DNA from 2 places in the Caldanaerobacter sp. genome. Region 1 is predicted to be linked to the other one. Evidence: a T-box and tRNA genes for the amino acid it is inferred to sense, from the RefSeq annotation. Region 1 holds a T-box; the other holds one or more tRNA genes.
What was found. The T-box of region 1 lies ahead of ileS (isoleucine--tRNA ligase). A T-box ahead of a tRNA ligase gene usually reads a tRNA of that ligase, here a tRNA-Ile.
Positions count from the first base shown of each region.

Region 2: it has a tRNA-Ile gene. The T-box ahead of ileS (isoleucine--tRNA ligase) is inferred to sense a tRNA for this amino acid. The anticodon was not compared.

Region 1 covers NZ_JBNATX010000028.1:3,230-10,344, reverse strand. Annotated here, with positions in the region: gene ACPLVE_RS08500 (MDR/zinc-dependent alcohol dehydrogenase-like family protein) at 1-764, opposite strand, end outside; gene ACPLVE_RS08495 (L-fuculose-phosphate aldolase) at 787-1,434, opposite strand; gene ACPLVE_RS08490 (amidohydrolase) at 1,501-2,802, opposite strand; gene ileS (isoleucine--tRNA ligase) at 2,853-5,651, opposite strand; T-box leader at 5,705-5,925, opposite strand; gene ACPLVE_RS08480 (TM1266 family iron-only hydrogenase system putative regulator) at 5,986-6,243, opposite strand; gene ACPLVE_RS08475 (DivIVA domain-containing protein) at 6,224-6,718, opposite strand; gene ACPLVE_RS08470 (RNA-binding protein) at 6,740-7,115, opposite strand, start outside.
Region 2 covers NZ_JBNATX010000003.1:267-7,381, forward strand. Annotated here, with positions in the region: gene ACPLVE_RS02255 (Nif3-like dinuclear metal center hexameric protein) at 1-895, opposite strand, end outside; gene ACPLVE_RS02260 (tRNA (adenine(22)-N(1))-methyltransferase) at 855-1,559, opposite strand; tRNA gene ACPLVE_RS02265 (tRNA-Ile) at 1,623-1,698, opposite strand; tRNA gene ACPLVE_RS02270 (tRNA-Asn) at 1,705-1,779, opposite strand; gene rpoD (RNA polymerase sigma factor RpoD) at 1,833-2,912, opposite strand; gene dnaG (DNA primase) at 2,926-4,728, opposite strand; gene ACPLVE_RS02285 (deoxyguanosinetriphosphate triphosphohydrolase) at 4,825-5,844, opposite strand; gene secG (preprotein translocase subunit SecG) at 5,905-6,144, opposite strand; gene eno (phosphopyruvate hydratase) at 6,269-7,115, opposite strand, start outside.

The DNA of each region.
Region 1 (7,115 bases):
GTGGGATTCAAAGTAGCATAAGCATTGTATGTGCTCTTTAATATGACCGTGCCAGTAGGTTTGACCAACTCCTGAGCAAGTTTCAATCCGCCCTCATTGCCAGTACATTCTATAGCGACGTCAAACACGCTTTTAGTCTCAAGCCTTTCAACTTCTTCCAAAAGAATAGTATTAGCTTTATTTTTGAGGTGCTCAAGTTTTTCCTCATGTTTACCGACCACATAAAGGTCACATCCTGTAAGAGCTACCACCTGCGTTATAAACTGGGAAAGTTTACCATCACCTATGACCACAACTTTATCGGTGGGTTTTATATGATACATCTCAAGAATTTCTAAGGCAGCCGCCAAAGGCTCAGTAAAAACAGCTTCTTCATCTTTAATGCTATCAGGCACAATGAAAAGATTGCGATTAGGAAGCGTAATATACTCCGCAAAAGCTCCATCCTTTTCGAATATACCTAAGACCTTTCTATTTCTGCAGTGATGGAAAAGCCCTTCCTTGCACAGGTCGCACTCACCACAAGCTATGTTGATATCCGCAACCACTCTTTTACCAATCAATTGCGGATTAGAAGAATCTTCAACAATTCCCACGAATTCGTGCCCAAGTACTCCTTTAAAATTTTTATACCCTTTCATTATCTCTATATCAGTGTTACACACAGATGCCAGTAAAACCTTAATGAGCGCTTCTCCTTCTTTTATTTCAGGCTTTGGAAGGTCCTTTAGCTTAAGCTCTCCATCAAAATAAAGGGCTTTCATTTTTTTCACTTCCCTTAAATTTTTATTTTCTTATCTGCCCATAAGTTTTAAACTTCTCCATCATAAGCTCCATCTCTTCAGAGGATAAAAGTACGGGTTCTCCTATAGATTTTGCTCTATAGTAAAGTTCTGCCACATATTCGATCTGTATACTTATATTGAAAGCATTCGGAAGGTCTTCGGCACCAACAAGAAGCCCGTGATTAGCCAGTAAAACAGCTTTTCTACCTTTCATTGCCTCAAAAGCGTTCTCTGCAAGCTCTTTAGTTCCAAAAGTAGCATATTTTGCGCATTTCACATCTGGTCCTGCTAAGGCTATGAGGTAATGAACAGGCGGAAGGTCCCAGTTAAGGCAGGCCAGGGTCGTAGTATAAACAGGATGGGTATGTATGATTGCTTTTATGTCATCTCTCCTTACATAAAAAATCCTGTGCATCTCGTATTCAGTAGAAGGAACCTTTGTCCCTTCTACAACTTTTCCCTCTAAATCCATCACCAATATGTCTTCAGCTTTTAATTCATAATAGTCCATTCCTGAAGGAGTTATAGCCATAAGTCCACTTTTGTCGTCATAAACACTTAAATTTCCTCCTGTACCTCTGGTGAGATTTGTATCTATGAGCTTTTTGCCGTACTCTACTATTTGTTCTCTCTCATATTTTAAAAGCATGTTTTTCACCCCGTTTTTGTATGAATATTCTCACTAAATCCATCATATAGCAAGAGAAAGAGGCTGTCAACTGACTTCTCCTCTCATCAAATTTTGAGCCCTTTTCTCCACTTCATAGTAAACCCTTTCTACGTCCATAGTTTTTATCTCCCTTTTTTCCATTATCACTTTGCCATTTACTATAACTGTATCTACATCTGAACCCTGAACAGAATAGGCTAAAGCAGAGATTAAGTCGTTCTTGGGATGTAAATGAGGTTTATTAAGGTCTACAAGAATTACATCTGCCTTTTTCCCAACCTCAATAGTGCCTATCTCTCTTTCCCATAAAAGAGCTCTTGCTCCATTTACAGTAGCCATTTTTAAAGCTTCAAAAGCAGGTACAGACAGAGCATCTTCGTTTAAAGCTTTGTTAATCGTCGCAGCAAAGTGAATCTCTTCGAACATGTTTAAATTGTTGTTGCTGGCAGGGCCGTCAGTTCCAAGAGCAACATTTATCCCTTTTTTTAACATTTTGTCTACAGGAGCAAATCCACTCGCCAGCTTTAAATTGCTGGTGGGGTTGTACACAGGAGAGACTTTCATCTCTTTTAATACCTCAATATCTTCATCTGAAAGGTGTACGCAGTGAGCAGCTACAGTAGGCACTTCAAAAATTCCCAAATCCTTTAAATGCTGTACAGGGGTTTTACCATACTTTTCAAGGCTTTCTTCTACTTCCCTCTTTGTCTCTGACACATGAATGTGAATCCCTGTACCTAATCTCTTGGCAAGGTCCAAAATTTCTTTCAAATAAGTTGGTCCACAGGTATAAGGTGCGTGAGGTCCTACCATCACTTTGATTCTGCCCTCAGCTTTACCATTCCAGGTTTTATACAAATCTTCCGTATCCTTTAGCTTCTCTTCATTGACTTTTGCATCCTGTTCTTCTATGATGCCTCTGGAAATCACGCCTCTTATGCCTATTTCTTCTGTAGCTTTTGCTACTTCCTCCATAAAAAAGTACATATCACAGTAAGTAGTAGTACCTGAATAAATCATCTCTATCATGCTAAGAAGGGAGCCCCAGTAGACATCCTCTGCAGTAAGCCTTGCTTCAAGCGGCCATATGTACTTTGTAAGCCAATCAAAAAGAGGTACATCATTTGCATAATTTCTAAATAAGGACATTCCTAGATGCGTATGAGCGTTTATGAGACCTGGCATTAAAAGCTTATCTTTTCCCTCAATGACTTCGTCTACTTTAACCTCAGGCAGTAACTCCCCTATGTGCTTTATAGTATCCCCCTCAATATACACATTCACGCCCTCTAATACCTTATCTTCCTTCATGGAAAGAAGGCTTACATCTTTAATTAACAAATTCACTTCTTTCCCCTCCTATCAAAAATATAAGTATAGAAAGGGGAATCCCCTTTCTATACCTTTAACTGCTCCTCAATGTGAGAAGCACATCTTGCACAAATAGTAGGATGTTCTTTTATAGTTCCAACTGTCTCGCTGTACATCCAGCAGCGCTCGCATTTTTCTCCTGGCGCGCGGGTAACTGTTATCTTAAGGTCATAATCCTCGCTTACATAAGCATTCTCTGGCGCAGACTCCTGTGGGTCATGCAATACCACCTTTGAAACTATAAATACGTACTGTAAATCTTCAAAGCCTTTAAAGAACTCGTACAGTTCTTTAGAGGGATAAATATCCACCTGAGCATCCAGAGAGTGTCCTATTTTCTTTTCGCTTCTTGCTATCTCCAAAGCTTTTGAAACATCTTTTCGTATATCAAAAAGCTTTTCCCACTTTTCTATGATATAAGGGTTGTCATACTCCTCTTTTACCTGCGGCCAGTCTGCCAGCTGAACGCTTTCAAAGTTGTTATTTCTGTCATGCTTCATATGCCACCATATTTCTTCAGAAGTGAAGGCAAGAACTGGCGCTATAAGCTTTACCAGAGTGTCCAGGATGATATATAAAGTTGTCTGAGCCGCCCTTCTCTCCTTTGATTTAGCTGGGTAAGTGTACAGTCTGTCTTTTAAAATATCCAAATATAAGCTACTCATGTCTACAACACAGAAGTTGTGGACAGGGTGGAAAAAGTCATAAAACTCATATTTATCAAAAGACTCCGTGAGCTGCTTGACCAGCCTGTTAAGCCTGTATAAAGCCCATTTGTCTATCTCTAAAAGCTCTTCGTAAGGCAGCATGTCTTTATCAGGGTCAAAATCGTAAAGATTTCCAAGCAAAAATCTGGCTGTATTGCGAATTTTTCTGTAAACTTCTGCTATCTGCTTTAATATTTCAGGAGAAGTCCTCATATCAGCAGTAAAATCTGCAGATACCACCCACAGCCTGAGAACATCAGCACCATACTCTTCAATGACGTCTTTTGGATCCACGACATTCCCCAGTGATTTAGACATTTTTCGGCCTTCCCCATCTACTACAAATCCATGAGTCAGTACATTTCTATAAGGAGCTTTGCCACGCGTTGCTACAGCAGTTAAAAGAGAAGACTGGAACCATCCTCTATGCTGGTCAGAACCCTCTAAATAAAGCTCTGCAGGCCATTTTAAATCAGGATGTGTCTCCAAAACAGCTGCATGGCTGGACCCTGAATCAAACCATACGTCCATTATGTCTGTCTCTTTTCTAAACTTAGTAGATCCACACTCACATTTTATGCCTTTAGGCAGTATTTCTTCTGCCGACATCTCAAACCAAGCATCAGAACCCTTTTGTCTAAAAAGCTCTTTCACTGCATTTATGGTTTCATCGTTTATCAAAGGCTTCCCACAGTTTTCACAATAGAAAATTGGTATTGGAACTCCCCACACCCTCTGTCTGGATATGCACCAATCTCTTCTATCTTTAACCATGTTTGTGATGCGCTCTTCTCCCCACGCAGGATACCAGTTGACCTCTTTTATAGCCTTTAACGCTTCTTCTCTAAAGCCCTCTACGGAAGCAAACCATTGCTCTGTTGCTCTAAAGAGTATAGGACTTTTACACCTCCAGCAGTGAGGATATGAGTGGGTGATTTTTTTCTCTGCCAGAAGCGCATTTGCCTTTCTTAAGTCTTCCTTTATAACTTTATTTGCTTCAGCATAATAAAGCCCCTCATAAAAAGGCGCCTTATCTGTGAAATAACCCTTTTCATCTATAGGATTTAAAGCTTCAAGCCCATATTCTTGCCCTACGAGAAAGTCCTCTTCACCATGACCCGGGGCTGTGTGAACACATCCAGTACCTGCCTCCAGAGTCACGTGTTCCCCAAGTACCACTATTGAATCTCTATTATAAATTGGATGTACTGCCTTTATACCTTCTAGTTCTTTGCCTTTGAAAACAGCCAGTATTTCATAATCCCCCAAGCCTGTCTCTTTTCTCACCTCTTCTATCATGTCCTTCGCTATAATATACACTTCATCCCCAAATTTTGTAAGAGAATAGTCAAATTCGGGATTCAAAGCAATAGCCAAGTTAGCAGGAATGGTCCATGTAGTAGTAGTCCAGATGACAAAGTACACATTACTCAAGTCTTCAACAATCCCTTTGAATTTGCCAAGGTCATCCCTTACCCTAAATTTTACGTATATAGAATCCGAAGTTTCATCAAAATACTCGATTTCCGCTTCTGCCAGAGCCGTCTCGCAACTGGGGCACCAGTATACAGGTTTTAAACCTTTGTATATATATCCCCTCTTTGCCATCTCTCCAAACACTTCTATCTGTTTTGCTTCATATTCTGGGTCAAGAGTAAGATATGGTTTTTCCCAATCCCCTCTTACGCCTAATCTTTTAAACTGCTGCCTCTGTCTTTCAATCTGTGAAAAAGCGAAGTCTTTACATACTTTCCTAAACTCTACCGGATCCATTTCATGCCTTTTTACTCCCAAAATTTTTATAACCTGTTGCTCAATGGGGAGTCCGTGTGTATCCCATCCCGGCACATATGGAGAATCATACCCTCTCATGGTTTTGTATTTTACCACTATGTCTTTTAAAACTTTGTTCATGGCCGTCCCTATGTGTATATCCCCGTTGGCATAAGGAGGACCATCGTGCAAAATGTATTTTTCTTTCCCCTTGTTTTTCTCTAAAACTCTGTGATATATATCCATTTCTTCCCACTTTTTTAATATCTCTGGCTCTCTTACTGGAAGGTTTGCCTTCATCGGAAAATCGGTTTTTGGCAGGTTTAACGTCTTATTGTAATCCACTTTTCGCTACCTCCTCTTATGAAGATTTGGCTTAGTTAAAAAGAAAACTTCTCGTCAGGGACGAGAAGTTCGCGGTACCACCCTAATTATTAAGACAAAGCAAAGCTTTGCCTTAATCCCTCATTTTAGATAACGGAAAATCCGGCCCAGCCTACTTAAAAGTTCAGCCTGCAGCTCCGAGGGGATTTTCAGTAGAAACGAACTTATTGGCTCGCACCCACCGCCAACTCTCTGAAAGCCGCCTCTACCTACTCGTCCTCTTCATAGCTTTTCCCGATATTATTTTTATTCACATTATATAACACATCCTCCATTAAGTCAATACAATTAAAATCTATGAAGTCAGAGCCGATTTAACCTTAACTCCTGGAAGCCTCCCCAGTTTTCCTGTCATTGCACCTATTTCGTCAGTAGTACCATCTACAATGAGAGCTATAACTGATACCCCCCTGTCTTTATAGGGTATACCCATCCTTCCTACAATTATATGGCCGTATTCGCTCAATATCTGATTCACTTTATCTGCCACTTTCTCTCTGTCATAAACCAATATTCCTACAACTCCCAATCGATTAGGCTTCTTTTCTGTCATCATCTAAATTTTCCCCTTCAACAACTAATTCCTTTTCATCAAAGGAAAGTATAGCTTCAAGCTGAGCTTCTAAGAGAGCTTTGAATTTCGCTTTAAATATGTTAAGTTGCTTTTTATACCTCTCAAGCTCCATTCTTATCTTTACCACTTCTTGATTGGCTTGCTCTAATATCTTTTCAGCAGTCTGATGAGCATTCTGGATGATAAGTTGTGCTTCTTTTTCTGCATTTCTTTTTAATTCTTCTGCTGTATTTTGAGCAACTATCAAGGTGTTGTTCAACGTTGTTTCCATATTTATGTAACTCTGGAGCTTTTCATTCATTATATTTATTCTCTCTTTGAGTTCTGCATTTTCTCTGTACAGCATTTCATAATCTTCCATCACCTTGTCCAGAAACTCATCCACTTCTTCTTCGTTATAGCCGCGGAAAGACCGCCTAAACTCTTTGTTATGTATGTCCATAGGGGTCAGCATAAGTTATCCCTCCCTTTAGCTTTAGACGTACCTTAAAATGTGAACAGAAATTCTGCCTTTTTTAGTATTCCCCTTTACCTCCTGCAACTTTATTCTGCCAAACCCCCTTAAAGAAATAACATCCCCTTCCCCAACGTGAAACGACGGGTCTTCCACGGCCTCCCAGTTAACCTGCAGTAAACCATTTTTTATTAATTCTGAAGCCTTTGTTCGTGAGATTCCAAATCCAGAAGCAGTTACACTATCTACTCTAAGCGAAGCCACCGTAGAAAAAATGTCTTTGTACCTAACCTCTGGTTTCATAAGATCGAACAGTTCAATTTCGTGCACTTCGACGGTTTCTCTTCCTACTTTAGTTAAGTTTAAAAGCAGAAAATCTTTCATTTCCTTTTTTACT
Region 2 (7,115 bases), on a different contig from region 1:
CAACAGCCTTATGAATCAGGCTTGCACCACTTCCACCACATACAGCAACTTTCCTTACCTTTTTCCCTAGGTCTCCCACTACTTTAAGAAACGGAGTCTTAAGTTTTGTTTTTACCTTCAAAGCCAAATCCTTTAAAGTAGTCTCCTCAATAATCCCTATTCTCCCTAGCCCATACTCCTCCCGCAGATTCTCCATAGTATAGACATCATAAGCAACTTCCTCATACGGATGAACATTTAGCATAGCATTTATTACCTTGTCTAAGTATTTCTGCGGAACAACCGTTTCCAGTCTTATCTCTTCAACTCTCTTTAATTCTCCTATTTCCCCGATAAACGGGTTAGAACCTTCCAGAGGTTTAAAGGTTCCCGTACCTTCCACCTGAAAAGTAGAATCACTGTAATTCCCTATAAATCCTGCCCCTGCGCTGCACATAGCATTTCTAACTACATCCTCATAGCCTTTAGGCACATACACAACGATTTTTCTATAAGCTTCTACGTATGTAACATCCAAAATTTCTCTCTCATAAACTCCCAACACGTTACACAATATGTCATTCATACCATTAGGCGCTATATCAAAAGAAGTATGAGCTGCATAAAGAGAAATATCGTGTTTAATGAGTCTCATAACAAGCTTACCCGTTGGTGTGTCGGATTTTACAGATTTTATAGATCTAAAAATCAAGGGATGGTGAGTGACAATCATATCTACTTTCTTTTCTATCGCTTCTTCTACTACCTCCTGAGTAGCATCAAGCGCTACCAATACTTTAGAAACATAATGCTCGGGGTCGCCTACAATCAAGCCTACATTGTCCCAATCTTGAGCAAATTTTTTTGGCGCAAGCCTATCCATCATTGAGACTATTGTCTGGCATTTTACCGCCATAGCCCAACACCTCAAGCTTTTTTATTTTTTCCTCTAAATCCTTTCTTTTAACATCTTCCGTTGGAAGTTTGTTCAAAATATTTTGTATCTTCTTTATTTTGTAAATTAAGTACTCTTTGAGAAGAGGATGACTATTTTCTACAAGTTTGGGTCCTATCTCATAATATACCTCATCTTTAATCTCCTGTCTACCATGTTCTGCTACTATAATTTCGTAAAACTTGTCTCTCTCTTTTACTAAGTCTTCTTCACAGATTTTATACCCTTCATAGAGTAAATATCTTCTCAATTTATCAGCGTCTTTCATAGGCTGAAAGATAAACCTTTTTATAGTCTTAGCTATCTCTTTTCCTTCTTCAAGAATCTTTATTATCAAAAGCCCCCCCATCCCAGCAATGATCGCGACTTCTACCTCATAAGCTTTCAAAACCTTTAATCCATCCCCTAATCTGGTATCTATATTTTCTTTTAAACCCTCTTTTTCTATGTTCTCTATTGCCCTTTTAAGAGAACCCCAATTTAAATCGGTTGCTATCACCCGCTCTACAATTCCATTCTTAACCAGATAGATAGGTATAAAACCATGGTCAGTACCAATATCCGCTAACCTTACTCCTTTTGGAACATATTTTACAATAGTTTTCAATCGCTTTGTAAGCCTCATAAAATCCCCCAAAATAAAAAAATAAAAAGCATTTGACAACCCCAAATGCTTTTTAATCAAAGATGGTGGGCCTTCAGGGATTCGAACCCCGGACCAATCGGTTATGAGCCGACCGCTCTGCCAGCTGAGCTAAAGGCCCAAAAAGTGGCTCCTCAGGTAGGATTCGAACCTACAACCTGCCGGTTAACAGCCGGCTGCTCTACCCTTGAGCTACTGAGGAATACGCTAATATTAATTATAATGATTTTTGAGAGATTGTCAAGAAGCCATTAATTAATCAAGAAAATCTTTTAATTTCTTAGACCTTGAAGGATGTCTCAATTTCCTCAAAGCCTTCGCTTCAATTTGCCTTATTCTTTCTCTCGTTACATTAAATTCCTTGCCGACTTCTTCAAGGGTTCTGGCTCGTCCATCATCAAGACCAAATCTCAGCCTTAAAACCTTCTCTTCCCTTGGGGTCAGCGTATCTAAAACATCCATGAGCTGTTCTTTTAGCATGGTATAAGCAGCAGCTTCTGCGGGAGCTGGCGCATCCTCATCGGGTATAAAATCTCCCAAGTGACTATCTTCTTCTTCCCCTATAGGAGTCTCTAATGAAACTGGTTCTTGAGCTATTTTAAGAATTTCTCTTACCTTTTCTTCAGGCATCCCCATTTCTTTTGCCAGCTCTTCAGGCGTAGGTTCACGCCCTAACTCTTGAAGTAGCTGTCTCTGCACCCTTATGAGTTTGTTTATGGTTTCTACCATGTGCACAGGGATTCTTATCGTCCTAGCTTGATCGGCTATGGCTCTCGTTATAGCTTGCCTGATCCACCAAGTTGCATAAGTGCTGAATTTGTAGCCTTTCCTGTAGTCGAATTTTTCCACGGCTTTCAAAAGCCCAAGATTACCTTCCTGGATAAGATCTAAAAACAGCATCCCACGTCCCACATATCTTTTTGCTATACTTACCACAAGTCTTAAATTAGCCTCTATGAGGCGTTTCTTTGCTTCTTCATCTCCCTGCTCTATCCTTTTTGCCAGTTCTATTTCCTCTTCCGGGGTGAGTAGAGGTATTTTCCCAATTTCCTTCAAGTACATTCTTACAGGATCATCTATGCTGACACCCTCAGGAAGAGAAAGGTCATCCAAATTAAGGTCTTCTTCAGATATTTCTTCCTGACGAGGTTCATCTCCTACTATCTCTATCCCCATATCCTCAAAAGTATCATATACTTTTTCTATCTGGTCGGGATTCAAATCTATATCCTCAAGGGAATCCATTATTTCGTTGTAAGTCAACATTCCAGTTTTTCTTCCTTTATTTATGAGCTCATTAATGGCTTCTCTTGCTAATTCCTCATGGTTACTCATAAACATCCCCTCCCTATGGGTTCCTCTCTTTCTGTCCATCTTTTATCTTAAGCATCTCCTTTTCACAATTTTGAAGTTCAAGAAGCAATTCTCTTTCTCTTTCTATATCTCCCAGAAGATGAGCATTCAGTATTTCTTTTCTTATTTCTTCTCTTTTTCGTTCAAGATTGTTTAACAAAATTTTCTGAAGGATATCCTCCAGCATCTTAGAAATATCTTCCGCTTCAAAAAGAGCTTTAGCTATATCATTAAAATCTGAAAGCAACCCATCTTCTTCCTGAATAAGATATATTATATCTTTTATTTGAACTTGTTTTCCTCCTTCTAAATTTGACGTTATTTCCTTAAAAATAGTTCTCAATTTTTCTTCCTGAAACATTTCCGGCTTTATAACATCTTTTATCCTATGATATATCTCATTGTCGTGTAGTATTAAAGCAATTAAGTACTTTTCTGGTGATATTTTACTGCTACTGTATATATTATGCCTTATATTGCCAGTCCTATACATAAATTTTTGCTTTTTTTCAACTTCTATCTTGACAAATCGGTCAACCTCTGCTCTAATAGCATTTTCAGGTATTTGAACAGTTTTAGCCACAGTGCTAATGTAAATTTCTCTCTTTACCTCATCAGAAATTTTTGCTATTTCGGTTGCAATTTTTTTAACATATATTATTCTATCTTCAACTTTTTCAAAGTCAAGACCTTTTTTGAAAATTTTCGACTTAAATTCTATTAAACTTTCAGCATTTTCAACAAGCCTTATAAAAGCTTCGCTTCCTTCTTTTTTAACAAATTCGTCTGGGTCTTTCCCTTCAGGTATGCTCAGCACTTTTATATTTATATTCAATTTTTCTAAAATGTCAAGCCCTCTCAAAGTAGCATTAATCCCGGCCTCATCGGCGTCATAAGCAATTACAACATTTTTCTTATACCTTTTTATAAGTCTTGCCTGTTCTTCGGTCAAAGCAGTCCCTAAAGAAGCAACAGCACAATCAATGCCTGCCTGATGAAGAGAGATTGCATCCATATATCCTTCTACTATTATAAATTTATCCTCCCGAGTTTTCTTAGCAAAATTTAGGGCAAAAAGCGTTTTCCCTTTTTTGAAAACCTCTGTCTCAGGCGTATTTAGGTATTTAGGCAAAGAATCATCAAGTGCTCGCCCACCAAAGCCTATGATATTACCCCTTGCATCGATAATCGGAAACATTACTCTATTTTTGAATCTATCATGGTATTTACCACTTTTATAAACCACAAGCCCTGCTTTGCTTAAAAAATTTTCTTTATATCCTTTTCCTTTTAGGAAATTAAGAAGGTCATCATTTAAAGAGGCATAGCCTATTCCAAATTTTTTTATTGTAGTACTTTTAAGTCCTCTCTCCTTTAAATATTCTAAAGCCCTGACTCCTTCTTCCGAAAAGAGTTGACGATGAAAAAACAAAGCAGCTATCTTATTTACTCTATATATTTCTTCAATTATTCTTTTTTTCCTCGTTTCTTCTTCACTCAAATCCACTTCTTCTAAAGGAATGCCTGCTCTCTCAGCCAAAAATTCAATAGCTTCTTTAAAGCTTAAATTTTCGATATTCATTATAAAAGTCACTACATTCCCACTTGCATTACAACCAAAACAATGGTATACTTGTTTGGTAGGACTTACCATAAAAGAGGGTGTTTTTTCTCTGTGAAATGGACAAAGTCCCTTGAATTCTTTCCCTGCTCTTTTAAGGTCCACATATTCAGAAATCACATCTACAATGTCATTAGCCTCTATCACCTTCTCAATAGACTCTCTCGTATAAGCCATTAATATCACCTAATTATTCTATTCGACAGAAACTGTTAAATTCCTCTTTTTATGACGTCCAATATATATTCGACAAAAAATTAAAAAATCCTTCTTCTATAAGTCAAAAATATTTTGCTCAAACCAAGGACTGGGTAAAAAGATCTCCTTATATTTCAAAAGGGCATATTTATCTGTCATCCCTGCAATGTAGTCAGCCACAGCCCTCTCCCTTCCATAAATTTCGGCAAGTCTTATAAACTCTTTAGGCATTTTATCTACATTGTCATAAAAATAATAAAAGAGCTGCTCGACGACCCTTTTTGCCTTTTCTTCGTCTTTTTTAGCTTTTGAACCAATATATACCTTCTCAAAAAGGAAAGCCCTTAACTGATATGTAGCTTCATATATTTCCCTACTCATAGAAATCTCAGGCTTCCCTATACTGTTGTAAATCACATCTTTTACCATAGTATCTATTCTCTTCCCGTGTTTATCACCCAAAATAGCTATCAAATCTTTGGGCAAGTCCTCGGGTTTTAGCACTCTGCCTCTTATAGCATCATCTATATCGTGATTTATATAAGCTATCTTGTCGGAAATCTGCACTACTTGTCCCTCTAAAGTAGCAGGCTTTCCACCTGTAGAATGGTTTAATATCCCATCCTTCACTTCCCAGGTGAGATTAAGCCCCTTACCATCATTTTCTAAAACCTCCACTACCCTTATACTTTGCTCGCTGTGTCTGAACCCATTTTTTAGTAGTTTATTTAAAACTTCTTCACCGGAATGCCCAAAAGGGGTATGCCCTAAATCATGTCCTAAGGCAATCGCTTCAGTTAAGTCTTCATTCAGCCTTAAAGCCCTTGCTATTGTACGGGCAATTTGTGCTACTTCCAACGTGTGGGTAAGCCTTGTCCTGTAGTGGTCTCCTTCTGGAGAAATAAAAACCTGAGTCTTATGGCTTAACCTCCTAAAAGCTTTGCTGTGAATTATTCTATCTCTATCCCTTTGAAAATCAGTCCTTATATCACATTTTTCCTCTTCTCTGGCTCTACCCCGACTTTCCCTGCTTTTCGCAGCATATGGAGAAAGGAGCTTATATTCCAGCTCCTCTGTAATTTCTCTGATTTTCATCTGACCACCCGGCCTTTTTAATAGTAAAAATAAAAACCCGTAAAAGGGTTTTTTCATCGTTTATCTTGCCATTAATATTGTAAGTATTATCGATAATACTATAAAAAGTGTAGCACCGATTACTGTAAGTCTCTCTAGGGTACCCTCCAAAGTCCTCGCCTTGTGTTTACCAAAGAAGGTTTCAGCACCGCCTGCAATTACTCCAGAAATACCAGCGCTTTTCCCTTTTTGCAAAAGCACCATCACTATTAAGAATATACTAACCAACACTTGTATAACCATAAGCACCGTTGTAAGCATATATACACCGCCTCACTTAAAATTTTAAAACCCACAATGCCACAGTATATATTATACAAGTACATCTTTTGCAAATCAAGAGGAAATTTAGAAAAGGGGACGCGGAAAGTCCCCTTTAAACTTTTTATTTTCTGATGTTGTAAAAAGCATTTTTCCCAAGATATTGAGCCATACTTCCCAACGCTTCTTCTATCCTTAGCAATTGGTTGTATTTTGCAACTCTATCGGTCCTCGCTGGAGCACCAGTCTTAATCTGCCCCGCATTTACTGCTACCACTAAATCAGCTATTGTTGTATCTTCTGTTTCACCTGACCGATGGGATACAATCGTTGTATAGCCAGCTCTTTTTGCCATTTCAATAGCATCCAGTGTCTCTGTTAAAGTTCCTATCTGATTGAGTTTTATTAGTATTGAATTTGCAACTCCCATATTAATTCCTTTTGAAAGTCTTTCTGTATTGGTTACAAAAAGGTCATCTCCTACTAATTGCACCTTTTTGCCCAATCTTTCAGTTAAGAGCTTCCATCCATTCCAGTCTTCTTCTGCAAGCCCATCTTCGATAGAAACAATAGGATATTTGCTGACAAGCTGCTCCCAGAACTCTATCATTTCTTCAGAAGTTCTTACAATTCCCTCTCCTTCAAAATGGTATTTCCCATCTTCTTTGTACATTTCAGTAGCCGCAGCATCTAAAGCCAATGCTATGTCTTCCCCAGGTACATATCCGGCTTTTTCTATAGCCTCAAGTATTACTTTAATTGCCTCTTCATTCGATGTAAGGTTAGGTGCAAAACCTCCCTCATCGCCAATCGTAGTCCCCAATCCTTTGGAATGAAGCACATTTTTTAGATTATGATAGACTTCCGAACACATTCTTAAAGCTTCTTTAAAATTTGGGGCTCCTATAGGCATAATCATGAACTCTTGAATGTCCACATTATTGTCAGCATGCTTCCCACCGTTTAGTATG